One region of the Synechococcus sp. WH 8101 genome, then DNA from elsewhere that is predicted to be linked to it. Evidence: predicted binding sites of a transcription regulator. Region 1 holds the regulator's gene; each other region holds the start of a gene.
What was found. Region 1 encodes NtcA, which controls nitrogen genes in cyanobacteria. Its sites were predicted from a motif close to GTANCNNNNGNTAC; they were not measured.
Positions count from the first base shown of each region.

Region 2: SynWH8101_RS05020 (DUF4278 domain-containing protein) is a predicted target of NtcA. The motif match lies at 2,324-2,337, and genes of this name have one in related genera.
Region 3: urtA (urea ABC transporter substrate-binding protein) is a predicted target of NtcA. The motif match lies at 3,000-3,013, and genes of this name have one in related genera.
Region 4: glnA (type I glutamate--ammonia ligase) is a predicted target of NtcA. The motif match lies at 3,400-3,413, and genes of this name have one in related genera.

Region 1 is NZ_CP035914.1:373,359-378,617, reverse strand. Features, by position in the region: gene dcd (dCTP deaminase) at 1-575, opposite strand, end outside; gene SynWH8101_RS01720 (cob(I)yrinic acid a,c-diamide adenosyltransferase) at 575-1,183, opposite strand; gene rph (ribonuclease PH) at 1,345-2,085, shown strand; gene ntcA (global nitrogen regulator NtcA) at 2,164-2,907, shown strand; gene SynWH8101_RS01705 (DUF3084 domain-containing protein) at 2,971-4,182, shown strand; gene SynWH8101_RS01700 (resolvase) at 4,182-4,613, shown strand; gene SynWH8101_RS01695 (DUF3146 family protein) at 4,591-4,848, opposite strand; gene pth (aminoacyl-tRNA hydrolase) at 4,845-5,259, opposite strand, start outside.
Region 2 is NZ_CP035914.1:991,671-996,929, forward strand. Features, by position in the region: gene SynWH8101_RS05010 (DnaB helicase C-terminal domain-containing protein) at 1-548, shown strand, start outside; gene SynWH8101_RS05015 (DNA primase) at 557-2,266, shown strand; gene SynWH8101_RS05020 (DUF4278 domain-containing protein) at 2,424-2,591, shown strand; gene SynWH8101_RS05025 (hypothetical protein) at 2,674-2,958, opposite strand; gene SynWH8101_RS14295 (hypothetical protein) at 3,080-3,268, shown strand; gene SynWH8101_RS05035 (hypothetical protein) at 3,454-3,858, shown strand; gene SynWH8101_RS05040 (DUF2442 domain-containing protein) at 3,947-4,207, opposite strand; gene SynWH8101_RS05045 (SLOG family protein) at 4,808-5,230, shown strand.
Region 3 is NZ_CP035914.1:2,558,903-2,564,161, reverse strand. Features, by position in the region: gene SynWH8101_RS13630 (urease subunit gamma) at 1-1, opposite strand, end outside; gene SynWH8101_RS13625 (urease accessory protein UreD) at 112-1,068, opposite strand; gene ureE (urease accessory protein UreE) at 1,176-1,661, shown strand; gene SynWH8101_RS13615 (urease accessory protein UreF) at 1,658-2,365, shown strand; gene ureG (urease accessory protein UreG) at 2,365-2,970, shown strand; gene urtA (urea ABC transporter substrate-binding protein) at 3,091-4,389, shown strand; gene SynWH8101_RS13600 (branched-chain amino acid ABC transporter permease) at 4,458-5,259, shown strand, end outside.
Region 4 is NZ_CP035914.1:1,516,414-1,521,672, reverse strand. Features, by position in the region: gene SynWH8101_RS07960 (hypothetical protein) at 1-31, shown strand, start outside; gene SynWH8101_RS07955 (copper-binding protein) at 64-381, opposite strand; gene SynWH8101_RS07950 (class I SAM-dependent methyltransferase) at 455-1,516, opposite strand; gene SynWH8101_RS07945 (hypothetical protein) at 1,656-1,907, shown strand; gene glnA (type I glutamate--ammonia ligase) at 1,913-3,334, opposite strand; gene SynWH8101_RS07935 (allophycocyanin subunit beta) at 3,571-4,095, shown strand; gene SynWH8101_RS07930 (alanine--glyoxylate aminotransferase family protein) at 4,190-5,259, shown strand, end outside.

The sequences.
Region 1 (5,259 bases):
ACCCGCTCGGGTTGATGCTGGTATTTGCCTTGGCGGTCGCTGTAGGTGGTGTCGCAGGGATCACCCTCAAAGAAGAGCAGTTGGCAGATGCCTTCGTTGGCATAGATGCGGCAATCGGCACCGGAGCTGTTGCTGAACTCCAGGGTGAGGTGCCCTTCCCAACTCGCTTCCGCTGGCGTGGTGTTCACGATGATGCCCAGGCGGGCATAGGTGCTCTTGCCCAGGCAGATCACCGTGATGTTGGCTGGCACCTTCATCTTTTCCAGCGCCACGCCTAAGCCATAAGAATGGGCGGGAAGAATGAAATAGTCGCCATCCTCATCGTGGTGAAGTTCGGTGGGCTCCAGGTTGGCGGGATTGAACCGTTTCGGGTTCATCACCGTGCCCGGCACGTGCTTGAAAATCAGGAATTCCTGCGGCGATAGACGCAGGTCGTAGCCATACGACGAGCATCCGAAGCTGAGCACCGGGCGCTGCTTCTGATCCGGCTCCAGATGACGAACCAGCCCCGCCTGGAAGGGTTCCAGCATGCCGGCCTGCGCCTGTTCGGTGATCCAGCGATCGTTCTTGAGCATCAGAAGCCTCGGCGCAGTTCCGTGACCTGATCAGCCAACCCCATCAGAAACTCGGGGATTGCCGGCCCGGTGACAATCACATCCACCGAACCCGGACGGCGCTGCAGCGCAGCCTGAACCTCCTCCTCCTTCAGGTAGCCCAGTGCAATCGCCAGACCCAGCTCATCGAGCACGAGCTGATCCAACTCGCCTGCCAGCAGGCTGTCACGACACACCTGCCAGAGCGCTTCCACCGCCTCCTTCACCGCAGGCGGCTGGCTCTCAGCCGGCTCACCCAGGCAACCAGCCACGGCTGGACGCAACCAATCCAGCCGTCCGCAGAGACTGAGGCGACGCTCCGGCCCCTGGTCGACGCCTCCCTTGAGGAACTGCACCACCATCACCCGGCTGCCAAGACCGGCGGTGCGCAGCGCCTGGCTGAACACTGTGGAAAAGCTGCCGCGATAGGGGGCCGTATGCACCTGGAGCTGGCCCTCCGGTGCCACCAGATGCAGGGGTGGCCGCGGCGGCACAGGGGGCAACGGCCGCAGGCCAGCACGCTCCAAAGCACGGCGCTCGGCGCTGCGCGGGTCCAGGGGGCGATGGCTGGAACTGAGGCTGGCGGTCATGGCGTTCACACGGCCGCACCCGGCCTGCAGGGTTCGAATCTAGCGCCGGAAGCGGGGCACACAAGCCGACTGACACCATCCATGGTGTGCGCCCCTGGTCATGGTGTGCGCCTGTGGCAACGGTCGAGCTGTCAGGCTCAGCTGCATGCCGCCGAGCCTCGATGTCTAACCAGGTCTCCATACGGAGCGATGGCCGCTCGCCCAACGACCTGAGGCCTGTCGCGATCGAGTGGGATCCGATGGGCTTTGCTCTCAGCTCCGTGCTGATGCGCAGCGGGCGCACGGCTGTGCTCTGCAGCATTTCCCATGAAGCCGGCGTCCCCCGCTGGCGCATGGGCAGCGGCAAAGGCTGGCTCAGTGCCGAGTACCGCCTGTTGCCCGGGTCAACGCCCGAGCGGCAGAAGCGGGAATTGCTGAAACTCTCCGGCCGCACCCAGGAGATCCAACGGCTGATCGGTCGCAGCCTCAGATCCTGCCTCGACATGGAGACACTGGGAGAGAACACCCTACTGGTGGACTGCGATGTGATCCAGGCCGATGCCGGCACCCGCACAGCCGCGATCACCGGCGCCTGGGTGGCGCTGCAACGGGCTTGCGAGCGCCTGGTGGAACGAGGCGACATCAAGTGCAACCCTGTGCGCGATCAGGTGGCCGCCGTCTCGGTGGGGCTGATCAGTGGAGAGGCGCTGCTGGATCTCAACTACAGCGAAGACAGCCAGGCCGATGTGGATCTGAATGTGGTGATGGATGGCAGCGGTCGCCTGCTGGAACTGCAGGGCACCGCTGAAGGTGCCCCCTTCAGCCGCAGCGAACTGACGCGCCTGCTCGACCTGGCCGAACCAGGCCTCACGGACTTGATGGCGGCGCAGCAGCGGGCCCTGGCACCGGAGTCGCGCCCCTGAGCAACGCCGGATTTCGTGTGGGTTGCTACAAGGTGGAGCCAGGGCCATCCGTAGCGTCCAGCCATCCGCATTGCCGCCATGGTCGGAGCCACCCGCGGCTTCAGCCGTTACTCACCCCAGCCCGCTCCAGCCTCCAGCGGCGGCGGCACCACCCTGGCGAACACGGCCACGGCCCATACCCCCACCCTCTTGGAGGTGATCCGCGATCTGGAGGGTGCCAGCACTGAGCTGGTGGAACGGGGCAAAACCATCTTCTTCCCCGGTGATCCTGCCGAGCGGGTGTATCTGATCCGGCGTGGCGCCGTCAGGCTGTCCCGGGTCTATGAATCGGGGGAGGAGATCACCGTGGCGCTGCTGCGGGAAAACAGCCTCTTCGGAGTGCTGTCGCTGCTCACCGGCCATCGCTCCGATCGCTTCTATCACGCTGTCGCCTTCACCCGCGTCGAGATGGTCACAGCCCCCGCCGCTTCCGTGCGCCAGGCAATCGAAGCCGATACCGGCGTGGGGCTGTTGCTGTTGCAAGGGCTCTCAAGCCGCATCCTGCAGACCGAAACGATGATCGAAACGCTCACCCACCGCGACATGTCGTCGCGACTGGTGAGTTTTCTGCTCGTGCTCTGCCGCGATTTCGGCATCCCCGGCACCCAGGGCATCACCATCGACTTGCGGCTCTCCCATCAATCGATCGCCGAAGCAATCGGATCCACCCGCGTCACCATCACCCGACTGCTCGGGGATCTGCGCAATGCGGGGCTGGTGGAAATCGATCGCAAGAAGATCACCGTGCTCGACCCAATCGCCCTCGCCAAACGTTTCAGCTGAGCCTTCCGCGGGGGACAATGGCTTCCGGACGGCCCGTCGTCGCCCTTCACCGCCCTTGGATTCGTGACCGGCTGGCTGTTGATCCTGATGCTGCTCGTGCTCGGTGGCGTGCTCGCCACCCTGGGCGATCGGCTCGGCTCCAAGGTGGGCAAAGCCCGGCTGAGCCTGATGGGGTTGCGGCCGCGCCGCACCGCCGTGCTGATCACCGTGCTCACGGGCAGCCTGATTTCAGCATTGTCGCTCGGTCTGCTGCTGCTGGTGAGTCGGCAGCTGCGGGTGGGGCTGTTTGAACTGAATGCCCTGCAGACCAAGCTCAACGACAGCCGCAATGCCCTGAAGGCGAGTCGGCAGGCCCAGAAGAAAGCGAGCCGTGAACTGCTTCAGGCCCAGGCCGAACGCTCCCGTGCGAGCAAGGATCTGGCCGATGCCAAAGCCAAGGCCGAAACCCTCCGCCAGGCGCTGGTGCCTCTGCAGCAACAACGCCAGCAACTGGAGGCGGAACGGGCTCGACTCAGCCGCGACGTGAAAGCGCGCGATGCCGAGATCCGACGCACGGAAGCCGAGCTGGCCCAGGTGCGCGATCGCATCCGCAGCGGCGAGGCGGAACTGCGCCAACTGGAGAAGAACGTGTTGGCCCTGCGGCGGGGCAGCGTGGTGCTCAGCAGCGGCGAACCTCTGGCCACGGCCACCCTGCGGCTCGACAATCCCGGGCAAGCCAAGCAGGTGATCGACCAGATGCTGCGTGAGGCCAACCTGCAGGCCTACCAGCGCGTGTTGCCGGGTGAGAAGGCCGATCGGCAGATTCTGCTGGTGCCGCGCAACGACATCGAACGGCTCGAACAGGTGATTCGCCAACCGGGCACCTGGGTGGTGAATATCCGCTCCGCTGCCAATGTGCTGCTCGGCGAAAAAGTGGTCTATGCCATTCCTGAAGTGCGTCCGAACACCCAGGTGGTGAACACGGGCGATGTGCTGGCGCGCACCACGCTCGAACGCAACGAGACCAACAACGAAGCAGTGCGCAACCGCTTGAACTTGCTCCTGGCCTCCGCCCTTGCTGAAGCCCAACGGCGGGGGTCCCTCAGCCAGGGACTCCAGTTCGACGCCAACCGCCTCAACAGCCTCGGGCAGCAGCTGCTGGAGCGAGCTCCCTCCCGTATCGAGCTGGAGGTGGTGACCCTGCGCAGCAGTGACACCGCCGATCCCGTGGCTGTGGAGCTGCGGGCCGTGGGCGACATTCCCTCCAACACGCCAGCTGGCGCCCCCACGCCCTGATGACACGTCTGCTCGCGATCGACCCGGGACGCAGCAAATGTGGCCTGGTGCTCTGCGAACTCAGTCGCCAGCGTGTGATCGATGGCCTGGTGCTGCCGGTGGACGATGTTTTCCAACAGATCCAGCGCTGGAACGACGAAGAACCGATCAGCACCGTGCTGCTGGGCAACGGCACCGGCAGTGCCGACTGGGAACAACGCCTGCGCCCCTTGCTGCCCGTGGAGCTGGTGGAGGAACGGGGCACCACCCTGCGAGCACGCGCGCGCTACTGGACGCTGCGACCGCCGCGGGGCTGGCGCCGACTGCTTCCCGAAGGCCTGCGCCTGCCGCCGATCGATCTCGATGCCTTCGCGGCACTGGTGATGCTCGAAGATCACCTCGGCGTCAGGCTCGACTGGCCCAATCCGCTCAGAAACGGGCACGCACCGTGAAGGTGTAGTCGCCTCCCGGTTCCAGGTGGTAATCGGCCTTCACGAGAAAGCGGAGCAGGGCATCCTCAATCAAGGCCCGCCCCAGCGAAGGCTCCACATGCAGTTCACCGCGATCAAACAACCAGCAGAATTCCCAGGCGAAGCCCCCGGCCTGCACCTCGCCCTCCAGGCGCTGCTGCTGAAAGCTCTGACGCAGGACCCGGAGATGGGCCGTGGTGACCGGTAACGCACTCATGCGCCGCTCTCCCCATCTGCCAGCTGCAAACCATTGAGATGGTTGCCGGCGCGCTCCAATCCCTGGCGCTGGATCTGATCCACACCCTGCACCACCGCGTCGATCACCTGATCCAGGAGGGGCTGCTCCGCTTGGCTGAAGCGACCAAGCACATGGGACACGGTGCGGGCACGACGCTCCGCCGCCGTGCGCCCCGGGGCACCGATGCCAATTCGGAGCCGGGCAAAGGCCTCGGTGCCCAGATGCTGAATGGTGCTGCGCAAGCCGTTGTGGCCACCGGCGCCGCCCTTGGCGCGAAGACGCAGACGTCCCAGGGGCAGGTCCATATCATCCACCACCACCAGCAACTGATCGACATCGAACTGGAACCAATCCAGGGCGGCACGAATCGAGCGACCGCTCTCATTCATG
Region 2 (5,259 bases), 620 kb from region 1:
GGATGGGCCGGGTGCTGTATCAGAGCCAGTTCGCCGCGACGGCAGAAGAGCTGGCGGCGCTGGTGGAGGACTGCAAGAGCGCCCATCCCGAGCTGGCGGCGGTGGTGCTCGATCACTTCCATGCGATGGGCCCGACCGCGGGCTACGGCAGCAACACGACGGCGGAACTGGCGGCGCGGGCGACGACGATCAAGGCGATGGCGGGCCGCTGTGAACTGGATGTGCTGGTGGTGGCGCAGCTGAACCGGGGCGCCTATGGCAACCCCAGCGGCCCGGATGTGTCGCACCTGGCAGGGACCTCGGAACTGGAGCGTTACGCCTCAGCGGTGTGGCTGATCGATCGCCCCAAGGCCGATGAATTCGGCAAACCGCAAGCGGGTGTGCTGGAGGTGCATCACGGCAAGGCGAGACACGGCCAGCTCAGCGGTGAGGACGACTGCAGCAAAACGAGGATCCGGCTCGATCGCGGCCATTGCTATCTGGAAGCCGATGAGGCCCGTCACCTGTTTGCCGGCCATGACCTCTACCCCGGTGTGGAGTGCCTCTGATGGTGCCTGTGACGCGTAATCGCAGTGGTCCTCCCGCCTCGCTGGTGACGCCGGCGTTGCTGGAGCAGGTGCGCGAGCGGGCGCAGATCGTGGATCTGTTTGCCGCCGCTGATCTGAGGCGAGCCGGCCGGGAGTTTCTCGCCCGTTGCCCCTGGCATGACGACCGCCGGCCCTCGTTGACGGTCAGCCCCAAGCGCAACCGGGTGCATTGCTTTGTCTGCGGCAAGGGCACCGATGCGATCGGCTGGCTGCAGGAGCAGCAGGGGATGAGCTTCCAGGAGGCGGTGCTGGAGCTGGCGCGGCGCACGGGGCTGACGGTGGCGGAGGGTGACCCGGCGGCGCAACGGCGCTTTGAGCAGGAGTGGCGCGAGCGCAGGGCGTTGATGGCGCAACGCAGCGAGCAACGGGCCCGGTTTCAAGACGCGCTCGAACAACAGTTGCAAGAGGCAGATGGAGCTGGTGAGGCGGCGGCCTATCTCCAGTCCCGGGGCATCAGCGTCGACTCAGCGCGGCAATGGCAGCTGGGGACCGCGGGCGGACGTCTGATGATTCCTCTACAGGATCCCGCCGGTCAGGTGGTGGGTTTCTGCGGCCGGGCGATGGGGCAGCAGCAACCGAAGTACCGCAACAGCGCTGGCGATCTGCTGTTTCAACGCAATGGTCTGGTCTTTGGCCTGGATCAGGCGGCTGAGGCGATCCGCAGGGAGGGAACGGCGCTGCTCGTGGAGGGCCCGTTGGATGTGATTCAGCTGCATCAGGCCGGCTTTCGACATGCGGTGGCCTGTCTGGGCACGAGTGTGTCGGCGATGCAGCTGCAGCTGCTCAGGCGCCACGGCCTGAAGCAACTGCTGATCGCACTGGATGGCGATGCGGCCGGTCAGGCCGCCACGGAGAAGCTGCTTGTGCAGTTGCAGGATGCGTTGTTGGGCGATGGCCTCCAGGCGCTGGTGGTGCCGTTGCCTGAGGGCCAGGACGCCGATGGTCTGCTGCGCAGTCCCGGTGGCATCGCGGCCATGAAGGCATTGCTGGCCTCGGCGCCGCACTGGCTGGAGTGGCGGCTTGCGCGGGTGCTCGCACCCTTGAGCTCGGCTGAGCCCGCAGCGGGGGCTGATAAGCCAGGCCAAGGTTCAGGTGCGACCCCATACACGGGCCAAGGTTCAGGTGCGGCAAGCCTGGAATGCCTCCAGGCGGTGGAGCGGGCCGGCCAGGCGCTGGTGGACCAGCTCCCCGAGGGGGTGCTGAGGCGAACGGCGCAGCAACGACTGGAGCAGGCGCTGCGCCACCACAGCGGCGTCCCGCAGGAGCCGCTGGAGGGGAGTGGCTCTGCCGCAGTGGCTGGTGGCATCCAGTCCGGTGTTGCCCGTGTTGCCCTGCCAGAGGTCTGGAGCGGCGGGCTGCTGAGCGCGCGTCAACGGTTGGAGCGCCGGGTCTTGCGTTTGTTCATCCATGCACCGGACTGCCGCGAGCTGCTCGGTTGCCTGGCGCTGGAGGATCCCGCAGCGGCCGTGGCGATGGAGTGGCTGCGTCAGCTGGCGGCTGTGGCGGCGGCAACTGATCTTGCGGCGATGGTGCTGCCGCTGGCGACGCAATTGCCCGGCTCGGTGGCGGCGTGGCTGAGGCAGGCAGCAGCCCCCGGCCCTGAGGTGATCGCCTTGTTGCAACGGGACCCGCAGGCGGAACTGCAAGCACTGATCGAAGCCTTGGAACCGGTGACGTGAGCGCGTTGGTAACGGCGCGAACGCCATGGTGGTTGACGCCGGGTCTAAGAAGGAGATGTAGCAACAGCTACCAAGCGTTCACTCCACCACTTGCGTGGAGCGCAGTTCGATCCAGGCCAAGGAACGGGGACCTGGACTTGCTCCGAGGAACTGAATCATGACCCTGACCTATCGCGGCCAGACCGTCCAGCAGCGCCACGCTGCCGTGACGATGACCAAGCCTGCCCTGACCTACCGGGGCCAGGCCGTGGCCGAACGCAAAGGCGCAGCAACAACGGCAGTTCACCCTGCCCTGACCTATCGCGGCACGACCTATCGCAAGTGAGCGGTACTGAGGCGATCTGCCGCCCGAGTCAATTGCTGAGCCCCGCCCGGAGCGGGGCTTTTTTGATGGCAAGCCCTGCGGCTCAGAGCACCGAGACGGTGACGCCGGGTGTGCCCTGCAGCTTGCGGGCGATGGCATGGGCGCGCTCAGCGGGAATCAGGCGCTTTGTTTTGACGGGTTTGCCGCGCTTGCCGATCCACTGCAGCTCATAGGGGCTGGTGCCGCCTTTGGGGACACCGGGCGCGTAGCGATGAATGCAGAGGAAGCGGATCGGGCAGGAGAGGGGTTGAACAGCGCAGGCCATGGAGCGGAAGTGCGAGGGACACCACAGGTGAGGCACGGCCGCGCAACCCTCAGGCAAGGACACCCCGCAGGGGTGCATGGCTCGATCCTTGCCGGGTGAGCAGGCCCGTGGCTGGATGGGGTCAGACCTCGCGCTGCTCTGTGGGCCGGCTGGGCTCAGTTTTCCTCCCGTTCTGATGAATCCGATGACACACCTTCATCGCTGCTGTCAGGGCGATAAAGCTGCAGCGCTGGAAGAACCCGTCCAGCTGACTTTGACGCTTCAGCCCGCAGTGCTCGATCAGGTGGAGCAACTGAGGTTGGAATGGGGCCTGAACAGTCGCGCTGCCGTGGTCGAGCGCTTGCTGGTGGAGGTGTTGATGCCGATGGTGTGAGTCTTCAGGCCAACTGGCGTTTGCTGTGTTCTGCTGAGGACTGAGTCGGTGCAGAGGTGAGGGGTCGTGTTCCGTCGCTGTTGCCGGTGTTGCCGCAGGCGCTGGCCTTGGCGTGGGCAGGGCTGGTGACTACGCAGGTGGCAGCGTCACCGTCCTGGGCTGGATCCCAGGACAGGCAGGGTCAATTGCCAGCTCAGGTTCAGCCTCTGGCCCGTGAGCTCCAGGCTTATGGCTTCCAGATCCGACTGGCGCCGCCACCCAAACGCGGTGCCTATGGATTGTTTGACAGCAAGAGCCGAACGCTGTGGATTGCACCGGTCACGATCCCTCTGGGGATTGCCCGTCAGACCTTTCTGCATGAGGCGGTGCATGCCATCCAGAGCTGCCCGTCCGGTCAGTTGACGCCCCTGGGAGTCAGCGGCCCTTTGAATCCGGTGGTGGAACGTGAGATCAGCGCGATCCTGCTGCGGAACTATCACCACACCAACCGCTTGCTCGAACGTGAGGCGTTTCTGATGCAGGCCCAGCCAGATGCAGTGCCCCGCCTGCAGGCGCTGCTCAAGCGTCGCTGCAAGAAGTCTTCCCGCTGAGTATCCAGCTGCTCAGGCTTTGCCTCGTCAGCCAAGCTGCAGCAGCCGGATGGATGACGCCTGGACCAGTGAAGTGGGTCACGTCATCTCAACCGAGCAGGAGAGCCGCTCGGGGGGCGTGAGCACCGCGCAGGAAACCCTCGACGCTGAGATCTTCATCGATGTCAGGCCAATGGATGCCAAAGCCGCCACCAGCCGGTTCCCAGTTCCGGCGCTGCTCGGCAGTGGCATGCAACAGGCGGGGATACCAGACCATCGGTACGGAGATGGTGCGTCCGTCTTCTAGATCAACCGTCAATTTGTCGTCGGTGCAGACGACATCAGCAACACGTTCGCCTGGGTTAGCCATGCCAAACCTCCCATGCCTTGAGAAGCGTAGATGCAGGTCTCGATTCGCTTCTCGAGTTGCTTGGGTTGATGAACCAAAGACTCTTGTTGGACCCCCCGGCGGCGGGGGATGAGGATGCCACGCGGCGCAAGGGCTGCGCGAGCCGATCAAGGCGCGATGCGCTGATCGGCCCTTGCCCTCGCGTGTGGGTTTTATTCCTCGCCGCCACCGGGGTGGGTGGTTTGGGTTCTGATCGCATGAATGGCCTCCCGCGACTGCGGTGGCCCGGCGCATTGAGGCCGCTCTGAGGCGCCTGAAAGCGGCTGTGGTGGCTGCGTTGGTGGCGTTTGGTGTTGTGCCTTGGTCTTATTGAAATAGCGTCACTGCTGCTGCCTCAGGTGTGGTGAATCAGGCGCATTAAGTTCTAAGAAGAGGGGCAGAAATAGACCGGCGGCACTAGCGCATAGTACGCCTGTATTGATAGAATAAGAGGATGCTCGAGGGAGGGCGTTACGCCCAGCGAATCCCTTGCTGCTGCTGTCTTTTGCCTTCTAAACATTGGCTCTCAATCTTTGCTCTGGTGCCGCCGCATTGGCGCCGCCTGTTGTTTCATCAGATCCCTTGTCTGGTTGCACGCAACTGGTGATGGTGGCTGGTGGCGGCCGTGATCTCACCTGGCCGGTGGAGCGTGTTGCGGCCCATCTGCTTGAGGTCTCCTGTGGCCGTTTGGTTCAGGCCTTGTTCCATGGCGCAGCCCGCGGCGCCGATCAGGCGATTGCCGCTGCCGCTGAGCAGCTGGGTTGGCCCCAGTGGCCCTGCCCGGCGCAATGGGATCGCCATGGCCGCTCGGCCGGCCCAATCCGTAATCGGCTGATGCTTGTCACAGCGCTGGAGCGTGTTGCGGCCTTGCCGCAGGGCTGCGGCCTGCTGGTGATCGGCTTTCCCGGCGAGCGGGGCACGCGCTCATTGCTGGAGCAGGCCCGGTGCATGGCGCAGCGTGCCAGTTCCTTTCGGGTCGCGGTGCTGCAGATCCCAGGGGCATAGCCCACCACCCCACCACCCCACCACCCCTC
Region 3 (5,259 bases), 440 kb from region 1:
TGGCGGGCATGGTGATGGGTGTGACGCCTGCACACCCAGCCTCAACCTTTGCAGCGGGCCGGCACTGTTCTGGTTCGTGGTGAACACTTCATCGCTCCATCCAGCAGGTGCTCAGTGGTTCCAGCCCACCAGTGGGTCTTCCTGCAATGGCCACACCCGGGGCCATTGCGGTGCTGACAGCCTGCGCGCCCGGCGGATCAGCCACCACACCCGACTGAACCAGATCCGGGCGTCCCGGCTGGATGGGCCGAGGTATCGGGCGACCAGGCCCTGATCGAGCGCATCGCAGGCCATCGTTCCCGTCAGGCCGTTGCGGGCCTCCCGGCCCTGCGCCAGCAAGGCGACGAGCGTGTCGGCGTCTGATGGCTCCGGTGCAGCCCAAACCAGTGATCCGAACACTGGTTGCTGTTGCATGCCATGGGCTGAGCTGAGGTCATGGCCGCCCAGTTCCAGCCGGTCCACCAGTTCCCAGCGGCTGTTGCTGCCATCCGATCGATGAATCTCCAGGCTGGAGCGCCAGCACCCCGCCCCCACCGTTTCTCCGGCGGCGGTGCGGCCCAGGCGCACCAGTTCTCCGCCGAGATAGGAGGCGCCTGGGCCGAGCTCCACCTGCATGGTTTGTTCATAGAGCCCGCCTTCAAACAGCACCAGCTCCTGGGGCAGCCATTCCAGATCGCTGCCGGGCGCGAGCTTGAAGCGGCAGGTCTGCCGGGCCCAGGCGCCAGCGGGATGCAGCCGGCTGCGCCCGACGCTTCCATACACCTTCTGGGCGGCCACGCTCGTGATCAGGCCGCGGCTGCCCCTGTCGGCCTCCAGCTGGATGGTCAGGGCATCACCGCCCACCAGACCTCCGGCGGTGTGCAGCAGAGGGAGTTGGCAGCGACCATCGGCGCCCCGTTCGGCGCGCATCAGTTTCAGCGGAGCGCTGCAGCCGCCCTGATGGATGGTGACCCCCCGGCGGTGCAGCAGATGGAGGTCGCAATGGCCATGCCACGGTTCGGTTGGCTGTTGGCAAAGAGTCTGTTGGGACGGAGCCTGTTGGTACGGAGGCTGCTCTGAGGCTTGCATCGCCTCACCCTGCGCCGCATCGGTCTGATCACTCTGTAGCGGTTCACACCAAAGCCGCTCCGCTCCCCTGGGCAGGCTGGATCCCAACGCACAGCAAAGGCACCGCGATGGATGGGGCAGGGGAGTTGGTGGAGCTCTGTTCTCGTCATCCCGTTGAGGGCGGCGCTGCAGGCTCCGCTTTGCTGCTGCCCCTCAGCGCCGAGGAGCGCACCCGTCTGCGCGGACGGCGTCGCACCGCCTGTGGCCGTGCGGTGTTGCTTCAACTGCCCCGCACCGAGCCGCTGCAGCCGGGCGAGGTGCTCAGCGATGCTTGCCACAGCCTGGAGGTGAAGGTGGTGGCGGCACCGGAACCCCTGCTGGTGGTGCGTGCGCCCTCGCCGTTGGCCCTGCTTCGGGCGGCTTATCACCTGGGCAACCGCCACGTTGCCCTGGAACTGCAGGAGGGGGAGCTGCGCTTGTTGGAGGATTCGGTGCTGGCGGAGATGTTGCGGCGTCGAGGTCTGCAGGTGGAGACCGGTTGCCTGCCCTTTCATCCCGAGGGGGGCGCCTATGCGGCGGCCCATGGCCATTCCCATGCTGACCCCCGGCCATGAGCCGATCGCTCGCCCTGCTGCAGTTGGTCAGTCCGGCGTTGCCGGTGGGCGCATTCAGTTATTCCGAGGGGCTGGAACAGCAGCAGCAACAGGGGGCCCTGCCGGATCAGCAGGCGCTGGAAGCCTGGCTGCGGGCCGAACTCGAGCGTGGTGCCGTGCGGATCGACACCGCCGCCCTGGCACCACTGCGCCTGGCCTTGCAGCAATGGAGAGATCAGTCGTCCCATGGCGTTGCTGATGACGAAGCCCGCCAGCGCCTGCTCGACCTCGATCGCTGGTTGCTGGCCCAGCGGGAGGCGCCGGCGATGCGGGTCCAGCAGCGGCAGATGGGTCGCTCCCTGCAGCAGTTGCTGGCCGACCTCGGCCATCCGTTGCCTTCGCCCTACGGCGACAGGGTGGAGCCCGCGCTTGCATATCCGGCTGCCTTCGCCTGGGCGGGGCTGGTCTGGGAGTTGGGCCCGCTGGAGTTGGCCGAGGGCTATCTCTACAGCTGGGTTGCCAATCAGCTCAGCGCCGCCGTTCGGTTGGTGCCTCTGGGCCCCAGCCGGGCTCAGCTGCTGCAGCGCCGGCTACTGCCCCTGATCGCTGCCCAGGCCGCGTCGTTGCAGAATCAGGATCCGCGCCAGCTCTGGAGCTCCGGGGTGGGTGCTTCGATGGCCCAGCTCTTGCATGCTGAGCTGTATTCAAAACTGTTCCGAAGCTGATGGCCGGCAGCAAATTGAGGCTTGGCGTTGCCGGGCCGGTGGGGTCTGGAAAAACGGCTCTGGTGGAAGCGCTCTGCCGCCGCCTGCGTGATCGCCTTCAGCTGGCGGTGGTCACCAATGACATCTACACCCAGGAGGACGCCCAGTTCCTGACCCGCGCCGGTGCGCTGGAGCCGGAACGGATCCGGGGGGTGGAAACCGGCGGTTGCCCGCACACCGCGATTCGGGAGGACTGTTCGATCAACCGGGCGGCTGTGGCGGAGCTGGAGGCGGCGTTCCCCGATCTGGATCTCGTGATGGTGGAAAGCGGTGGCGACAATCTGGCGGCCAGTTTCAGCCCGGAACTGGTGGATCTCTGTCTGTATGTGATCGATGTGGCGGCCGGCGACAAGATTCCTCGTAAAGGGGGGCCGGGAATCACCCGCTCTGATCTGTTGGTGATCAACAAGATCGATCTGGCGCCGCTGGTCGGGGCGGATCTGCAGGTAATGGAACGGGACACCGTACGGATGCGAGGTGCGCGTCCTTGGTGCTTCACCAACCTCAACAGCGGCGAAGGTCTGGATGAGGTGGAGGCGTTTGTGTTGCAACAACTACCGAATTGAGGAGTTGATCGCCAGGCGCCTGCAAAAGCGTTGCCATTGATACCCGCGCTGGGCACAGGCGCTGGGAGGGTAAATGTGCCGCTTTGACAAGCGCGCGACTCACGAATTTCCAGATGCACAATGACTCAACCATTGTCAAAGCGGTTCCTAATTGGGCTCGCAGCTGTTTCCCTCGGTGTGTCGGTCACGGCCTGTGGCGGTGGTGAAAAAACGGCAGATAGCGGCCAGTTTGATGATTCCGTCAAGGTGGGCATCCTTCACTCTCTGAGTGGCACCATGGCGATCTCGGAAACCACCTTGGTGGATACTGAGAAGATGGCCATTGAGGAAATCAATGCCGCGGGTGGCATTGAAGTGGATGGCAAGAAATATAAAATCGATTACATCGTTGAGGATGGGGCGTCGGATTGGCCCACCTTTGCCGAAAAGTCCAAGAAGCTGATTGATTCCGACAAGGTTGCGGTTGTGTTCGGCGGCTGGACTTCAGCAAGCCGCAAGGCGATGCTGCCGGTCTATGAGTCGAAGGATGCTTTCCTCTATTACCCGATTCAATATGAGGGGCAGGAGTGTTCCAAGAACATCTTCTACACCGGTGCGACTCCGAATCAGCAATCGGAGCCAGCCACCGAGTTCATGTATCTGAAGTCGCCGGCTGCCGGGAAACCCTTCTTCCTCGTGGGCTCTGATTACGTCTTCCCCCGCACTTCGAATACGATCACCAAGGCACAACTGGCCGTGCTTGGTGGCAAGGTGGTGGGTGAAGACTATCTCCCTCTCGGCAACACCGAGGTGGCGCCAATCATCGCCAAGATCAAAGAGGCTCTCCCTGATGGTGGTGTGATCATCAACACTTTGAATGGCGACCAGAACGTAGCTTTCTTCAAGCAGATTCAGGATGCTGGCATCACGCCCGAGAATGGCTATTACGTGATGAGCTACTCCATTGCTGAGGAGGAAATCAAAACGATTGGACCCGAGTTCCTCAAGGGCCATTACGGCGCCTGGAACTACATGATGTCGATCGATACGCCGGCATCCAAGACCTTCGCTGCCAACTACAAGAAGTTCACAGATGATCCCGATGCCGTGGTGGCTGATCCCCAGGAGTCGGCCTACAACATGGTCTATCTCTGGAAGAAGGCGGTTGAAAAAGCCGGCAGCTTCGATGACGACAAGGTGCGGGAAGCTTTGATCGGTGTCAAGTTTGATGCTCCTCAAGGGCCGATCGAAGTGCGTCCCAATCACCACATCTCTCAGATTGCCAGGATCGGTAAGATCACTCCCGCAGGTCAGTTTGAGATTGTGGCTCAGTCGGATAACCCGATCGATCCCCAGGCCTGGAACCAGTTTGATCCTTCCTCTAAAGGCTTCGCCTGCGACTGGAGCGATCCCAGTAAGGGCGAGAAATACAAGCTCTGATCACTGGCTTTAATACTGCGGGAGTGGATCGACACTCCCGCTTCTTTTTCACTCTCTGATAATTGCCAGTGGAGCTTCTTCTTGAAAGCCTCTTCAATGGTCTGGCGATTGGTTCTGTGCTGTTGATTGCAGCACTTGGCCTGGCCATTGTGTTCGGTCTGATGGGTGTGATCAATCTCGCCCACGGTGAGCTGATCATGCTTGGTGCTTACACCACCTATGTGGTGCAGCTGATTTTTAAGCAGCCTGCGCTTCAACCCGTCTACGGCATCTACTTGATTGTTGCTCTGCCGATTGCCTTTGTGGTGAGTGGCGTTGTTGGCATTTTGCTGGAGCGCACGATCATCCGCCGTCTTTACGGCAACCCTTTGGAGACGTTGCTCGCCACCTGGGGTGTGAGTTTGATTTTGCAGCAGTTCGTTCGCAGTGTGCCCCTCGCCTACGGCGCCGGACTTGTGCTAGCCCTGCTGATCGGTTTTCTGCTACCGGCGTTGCTGCCGGAGCGGCTGCAGCTGCAAGCGACTTCGCGTTGGCTTCGACTAGGCAGTTGGGCCATTGGCGCCCTCGTTGGTGCGTTGTCGGCCGGTGGATTGGCCGCAGCCATCCGCAAACTCTCTCGCCCGGATGCACGCAATGTGGATGTCACCGCGCCTGCCTGGATGCGTGGCGGGATCGAGTGGATGGATGTCACCTTTCCCGTGCCCCGTTTGGTGATCATCGTGATCACCGTGCTGGCCCTGGTGGCGATCGCCTGGTTCCTCAATCGCAGCGTTTGGGGCCTGCGCATTCGGGCCGTTACGCAGAACCGCTCCATGAGTGATTGTCTGGGAATCTCCACCGACACCGTGGATGTGCTCACCTTCGGCATCG
Region 4 (5,259 bases), 1.1 Mb from region 1:
TCTTCTGGGCTGGATCTTGGCGCGACTCTGAGGAGGGCGAGCCAGCGGCTGGTGGCGAAGCGATCAGGCCGCCAGGGGCTCGGGGTGGACCACCACCAGCGACTCCGGTGCTTCGGGGCGGGGGCCGTCGAGGGCGGGTACCACCTGGGGGCTGGCCTGAGTCAGATCCTGCCCGCGAATCCAGGCCTGATGAAGGGCGCGGCGCCGGCGATCTTCTGCCAGCACCAGGCGATCAGCGGCAGCGCGGGGGCTTTCACCGGGGAAGAGGGCTGTGCGCAGGCAGATGCCGAAGCCATGGGCTTCAACCTGAACCTTTCCCTCCATCAGCACCAGCTGGAAGGTCCAGCCCTGAAGCCAGCGAAGACGAAAGGGGTTGGTCATGGGCTCCCGCAACAGGGATGAGTGCACCTTATGGTCGAGAGACCCCGGCGCAAGAGCCCGTGTCAGGGAAACCTTATGGGGTTTTCTGGGCGGCCCAGACCCGCGTCATGAAATGGGACTCGGCCGTGATCCCCTGGAAGCCTGCTGCGCTGAGCCTGGCGTCGATGTCATCACGGATGTAATCCGGGTAGTAGGGCTCGTGGAAGGCGCGGCGGAAGTTCTCCATCGCCACGCTGAACTGGGGGGAATCGGCCAGCTGAATCGAATCGGCCAGCACCAGAACACCGCCGGGTTCGAGCACGCGGTAACACTCTGCAAGCACGGCCTGACGCACGTCGCCGGGTAACTCATGCAGCAGAAACACACAGGTGACCGCCTGCATGCTGCCGTCGGCGAAGGGGAGGGATTCGCCATTGCCCTGCAACAGCTGAACCAGACCCTGCCGGCCCTGGTTCAGCCACCGATTCGCCTGCCGCAGATAGGCCTCGGACAGATCAAGGCCGATCATGGTGGCGTCGGGCAGCGCAGCCCGGATCTGATGCAGGGTTCGCCCCGTTCCCGTGGCCACATCGAGCACCTTCAGGGTGGCGGCCGGGCGGTTGTTAAAACGGCGGATACCGCGCAGCAGAGGGGCGATCACGCGCCTGCGCATGGCGTCAGCAGCGCCGTTGAAGAGGATGTCGACCTGGAGGTCGTAGAGCTCGGCGGAGTGGTCGCTCAGGTAGCCATCAGTCTGATGGTGAAAGTTCTGCAGGTAATAGGAGGGGTAGAGCTCATCCCGCGCCTCATCGGGCAGGTCGCGCACATTCCGCTCTTTGCGCCGCATCCAGGTGGAGGGCAGGTCGAGCCAGAGCCGGGGATAGCGGGTGGCCCAGTCGACCCAGGGGAGATCGAAGAGCTGACGGGTGGGGTAGAGCCCGGCTTCGGCGTCTTGCCAGTCTTGATCCTCAAGGGTGGCGAGAGAACGGCGCAGCTCCAGAAACATCTCCTGGGGCACCGCTTCGGTTTGGGGGGTGGCATCAGGCGCGACCCACTCCATGAGTTTGGTGCTCAATTCCTTGTGCGCGAGGCCCGCCAGGCTGCGGCTCTGCTGCAGGGTGCGGTAGGCGATTTCAGTGAGATTGGGCGTCGCCATCGCGGCTGTCGGGTCTTCAGATGCTGCTTATTCCAGCTCACCGAACCCTGCTGGCGTGGCCATGGCACGTTTCATGTCGCAGCCCGAAAAAATGGTAGTGGTTGCTACAGACTGAGTGCAGGAATCGGAGGGAGAAGCCATGACCGATCGTGATCGCCGCAACCTGCTGGAGCGTCGCCAACGGGCCGCCGCTGAATTCGTCGCCTGGTCGGATCACCATGCTCAGGAGCAGCGCCACCACGAGGTGCTCTTGGCGCAATTGGAAACCCATCCCGATCAACTGGATGGCCGCAATGCCATGGCCCAGCAACGGGCTTGGGCCCAGCGGGACCAGCACCGCCGCCACTTGCATGACAGCGCCCTGGCCCAGCTGCGGCACGCTTTTCGCTGATCGGCTCAGGCGTCGTAGTACATCACGAATTCGTGGGGGTGGGGCCGCTGACGCAGCTGCTGCACCTCCTCGTATTTGATGTCGATCCAGTTGTTGATGAAGTCTTCGCTGAAGACGCCCCCCTCCATCAGATAGTGCTTGTCGGCGTTCAGGGCCTCCAGAGCTCCATTCAGGGATGCCGGCACAGTGGCGATTTGCGCCAACTCATCGGCGGGCAGCTCGAACAGATCCACATCCACGCCATCGCCGGGATCAATCTGGTTTTTGATGCCATCGAGGCCGGCCATCATCATGGCGCTGAAGGCCAGGTAGGGATTGGCCAGAGCATCGCCGGAGCGGAATTCCAGGCGCTTCGCCTTAGGGCTTGGGCCTGTCAGCGGAATCCGCACTGCGGCGGAGCGGTTGCCTTCCGAATACACCAGGTTCACTGGCGCTTCAAAGCCAGGCACCAGTCGCTTGTAGCTGTTGGTGGTGGGGTTGGTGAAGGCCAGGAAAGAGGGGGCGTGCTTGAGAATGCCGCCGATGTACCAACGGGCGGTCTGGGACAGGTTGGCGTAGGTGCCCTCTCCGAAAAACAGGGGTTGGCCGCCTTTCCAGAGACTCTGGTGCACGTGCATGCCGCTGCCGTTGTCGTTGAACACGGGCTTCGGCATGAATGTGGCGGTTTTGCCGTATTTCTTGGCAACGTTCCGTACCACATATTTGTAGGTCATTACGTTGTCGGCGGCCTGGATCAGCTCCGCGAACTTCATCCCCAGTTCGTGCTGGCCGGCGCCGGCCACTTCATGGTGGTGCTTCTCGATGGGAATCCCCAGTTGTCCCATCATCAGGAGCATCTCGGAGCGGATGTCCTGGGCGGTGTCGTTGGGGGCGACCGGGAAATACCCCTCCTTCAACTGAATCTTGTAAGCCAGGTTGCCGCCCTCTTCCAGTCGGCCGGAGTTCCAGGGGGCTTCAATCGTGTCAACGCTGTAGAAGCAGCCGCCTTCGCTGGAGTTGTAGCGGACGTCATCGAAGAGGAAGAATTCCGGTTCTGGACCGAAGAAGGCCGTATCGGCCAGGCCGGTGCCCGCCAGGTAGGAGAGCGCTTTCTGCGCCAGGGCCCGGGGGCAGCGGTCGTAGGGCTCGCCCGTGCGCGGATCCTGGATCGAGCAGATCAGGCTCAGGGTTTTGTGCCGGTAGAACGGATCGATCCAGGCAGTGTTGGGATCGGGAACCATCGCCATGTCGGAGGCGTTGATCGCCTTCCAGCCCCGGATCGATGACCCGTCGAATGCCAGGCCTTCACTGAACGCTTCTTCATCCACCATGTCGGCGCAGACCGTCAGGTGCTGCCACTTGCCATGCAGATCGGTGAACTTCAGGTCGATCAGCTCAATGCCGTCGTCTTTGATCTGCCGGAGAACGTCCTGTGCGGTCTTGGCCATGAATGGTGTGGGTGGCACGAAGCCTCAGTCGTGGCGGACCGTAGGGAGAGATCAACCCCCTTTTTGTATCAATGCGTACATTTTGCTGCCCTCGCTCGTCACTCGCGCTGTGGCGGATGCGCCGGTTTTCTGCTTGGTAACCGTTTCTGTCAATTGGCCCATATCGCAGCTACCCAAAGCGTTCTCCGAGGTTCGCTGGTGTTACTTTCCAGCTTGTCATCGTCTATGCCTGCGCCATGCGTGATGCCATCACCGGGTTGATCGGCCGCTACGACCAGCTTGGTCGTTACCTCGATCGCTCCGCCATGGACAGGATCGATGACTACCTCTCGGAAGCTTCCATTCGGCTTAAGGCCGTGGAACTGATCAACCGCGAGGCCGCTGAGGTGGTGCGCGAAGCGAGCCAGCGGCTGTTTGCCGGCGACCCGGAACTGCTGCTTCCGGGTGGTAATGCTTACACCACCCGACGCCTGGCCGCCTGTCTGCGCGATATGGATTATTTCCTTCGCTATGCCAGCTACGCCCTGGCGGCCGGTGACAGCACCATCCTCAACGAACGGGTGTTGAACGGACTGGATGACACCTACAAGAGCCTGGGAGTGCCGACGGGCCCGACCGTGCGCAGCATCACTTTGCTGGCCGAGGTTCTTTGTGAGCGGCTTGTGGCGGAGGGTCTGGATCTCGATCGCTGTGCGGTGATCCGTCAGCCCTTTGATCACATGGCCTCCGGCCTGGCGGCCACCGACGTGCGGCAGCGCTGACGGTTCGCTGCTGTCACCGTTGCAAACGCACATCTCTCCCCGTCTTGGCGGAGCGACTGCGTAGGCTTCACGCCAACAATTTCTTGTGCAGGCCTTGGCGACATCGCTCTCTCAGCGTCCGGTTGATTCGAGCCACCGCCGGGCTCTTGCCCCGATTGCCACACCGGATCGGCTTCTGTTGGGTCCAGGCCCTTCCAATGCCCATCCCACGGTGCTCCAGGCCCTGTCGCGCACTCCGATTGGTCATCTCGATCCTCTCTACGTGGAGTTGATGAGCGAGGTGCAGGAGCTGCTCCGTTACGCCTGGCAAACCGACAATCGCCTCACCCTTCCCATGAGCGGCACCGGCAGTGCTGCCATGGAAGCCACCCTGGCCAACACGGTCGAGCCCGGCGACACCGTGCTCGTGGCTGTGAAGGGCTATTTCGGTCATCGCCTCGCTGATATGGCGGGTCGATACCGAGCCGATGTGCGGGTGATTGAGCGTCCCTGGGGAGAGGCCTTCAGCCTGGAGGAACTCGAGGCGGCCCTGATTGAGCATCGGCCCGCGATTCTGGCGATGGTTCACGCCGAAACCTCCACGGGCATCTGCCAGCCGATGGAGGGTGTGGGTGATCTCTGCCGCAAGCATGATTGCCTGCTGCTGCTCGACACCGTCACTTCCCTTGGTGGCGTTCCCCTTTACCTCGATGCCTGGAAAGTTGATCTCGCCTACAGCTGCAGTCAGAAAGGGCTGAGCTGCCCCCCAGGCCTCGGACCCTTCACCATGGGCCCCCGCGCTGAAGCGAAACTCGCCTCCCGCTCCAGCAAAGTGCCCAACTGGTATCTCGATGTCTCCCTGCTGAATCAATACTGGGGGAGTGACCGGGTCTATCACCACACGGCACCGGTGAACATGAATTTCGGCATGCGGGAAGCCCTGCGTCTGCTGGCGGAAGAGGGATTGGAGCAGGCCTGGGCCCGTCATCGTCGCAATGCCGAAGCGCTCTGGGCCGGCCTCGAGCGGCTCGGCCTAGTGCTCCATGCCCCTGAGGCGTTGCGTCTTCCCACCCTCACCACCGTGCGCATCCCGGACGGGGTGGATGGCAAGGCCTTCAGCCAGCACCTGCTCAACAACCACGGCATCGAAGTGGGTGGTGGTCTCGGCACCCTGGCCGGCAAAAT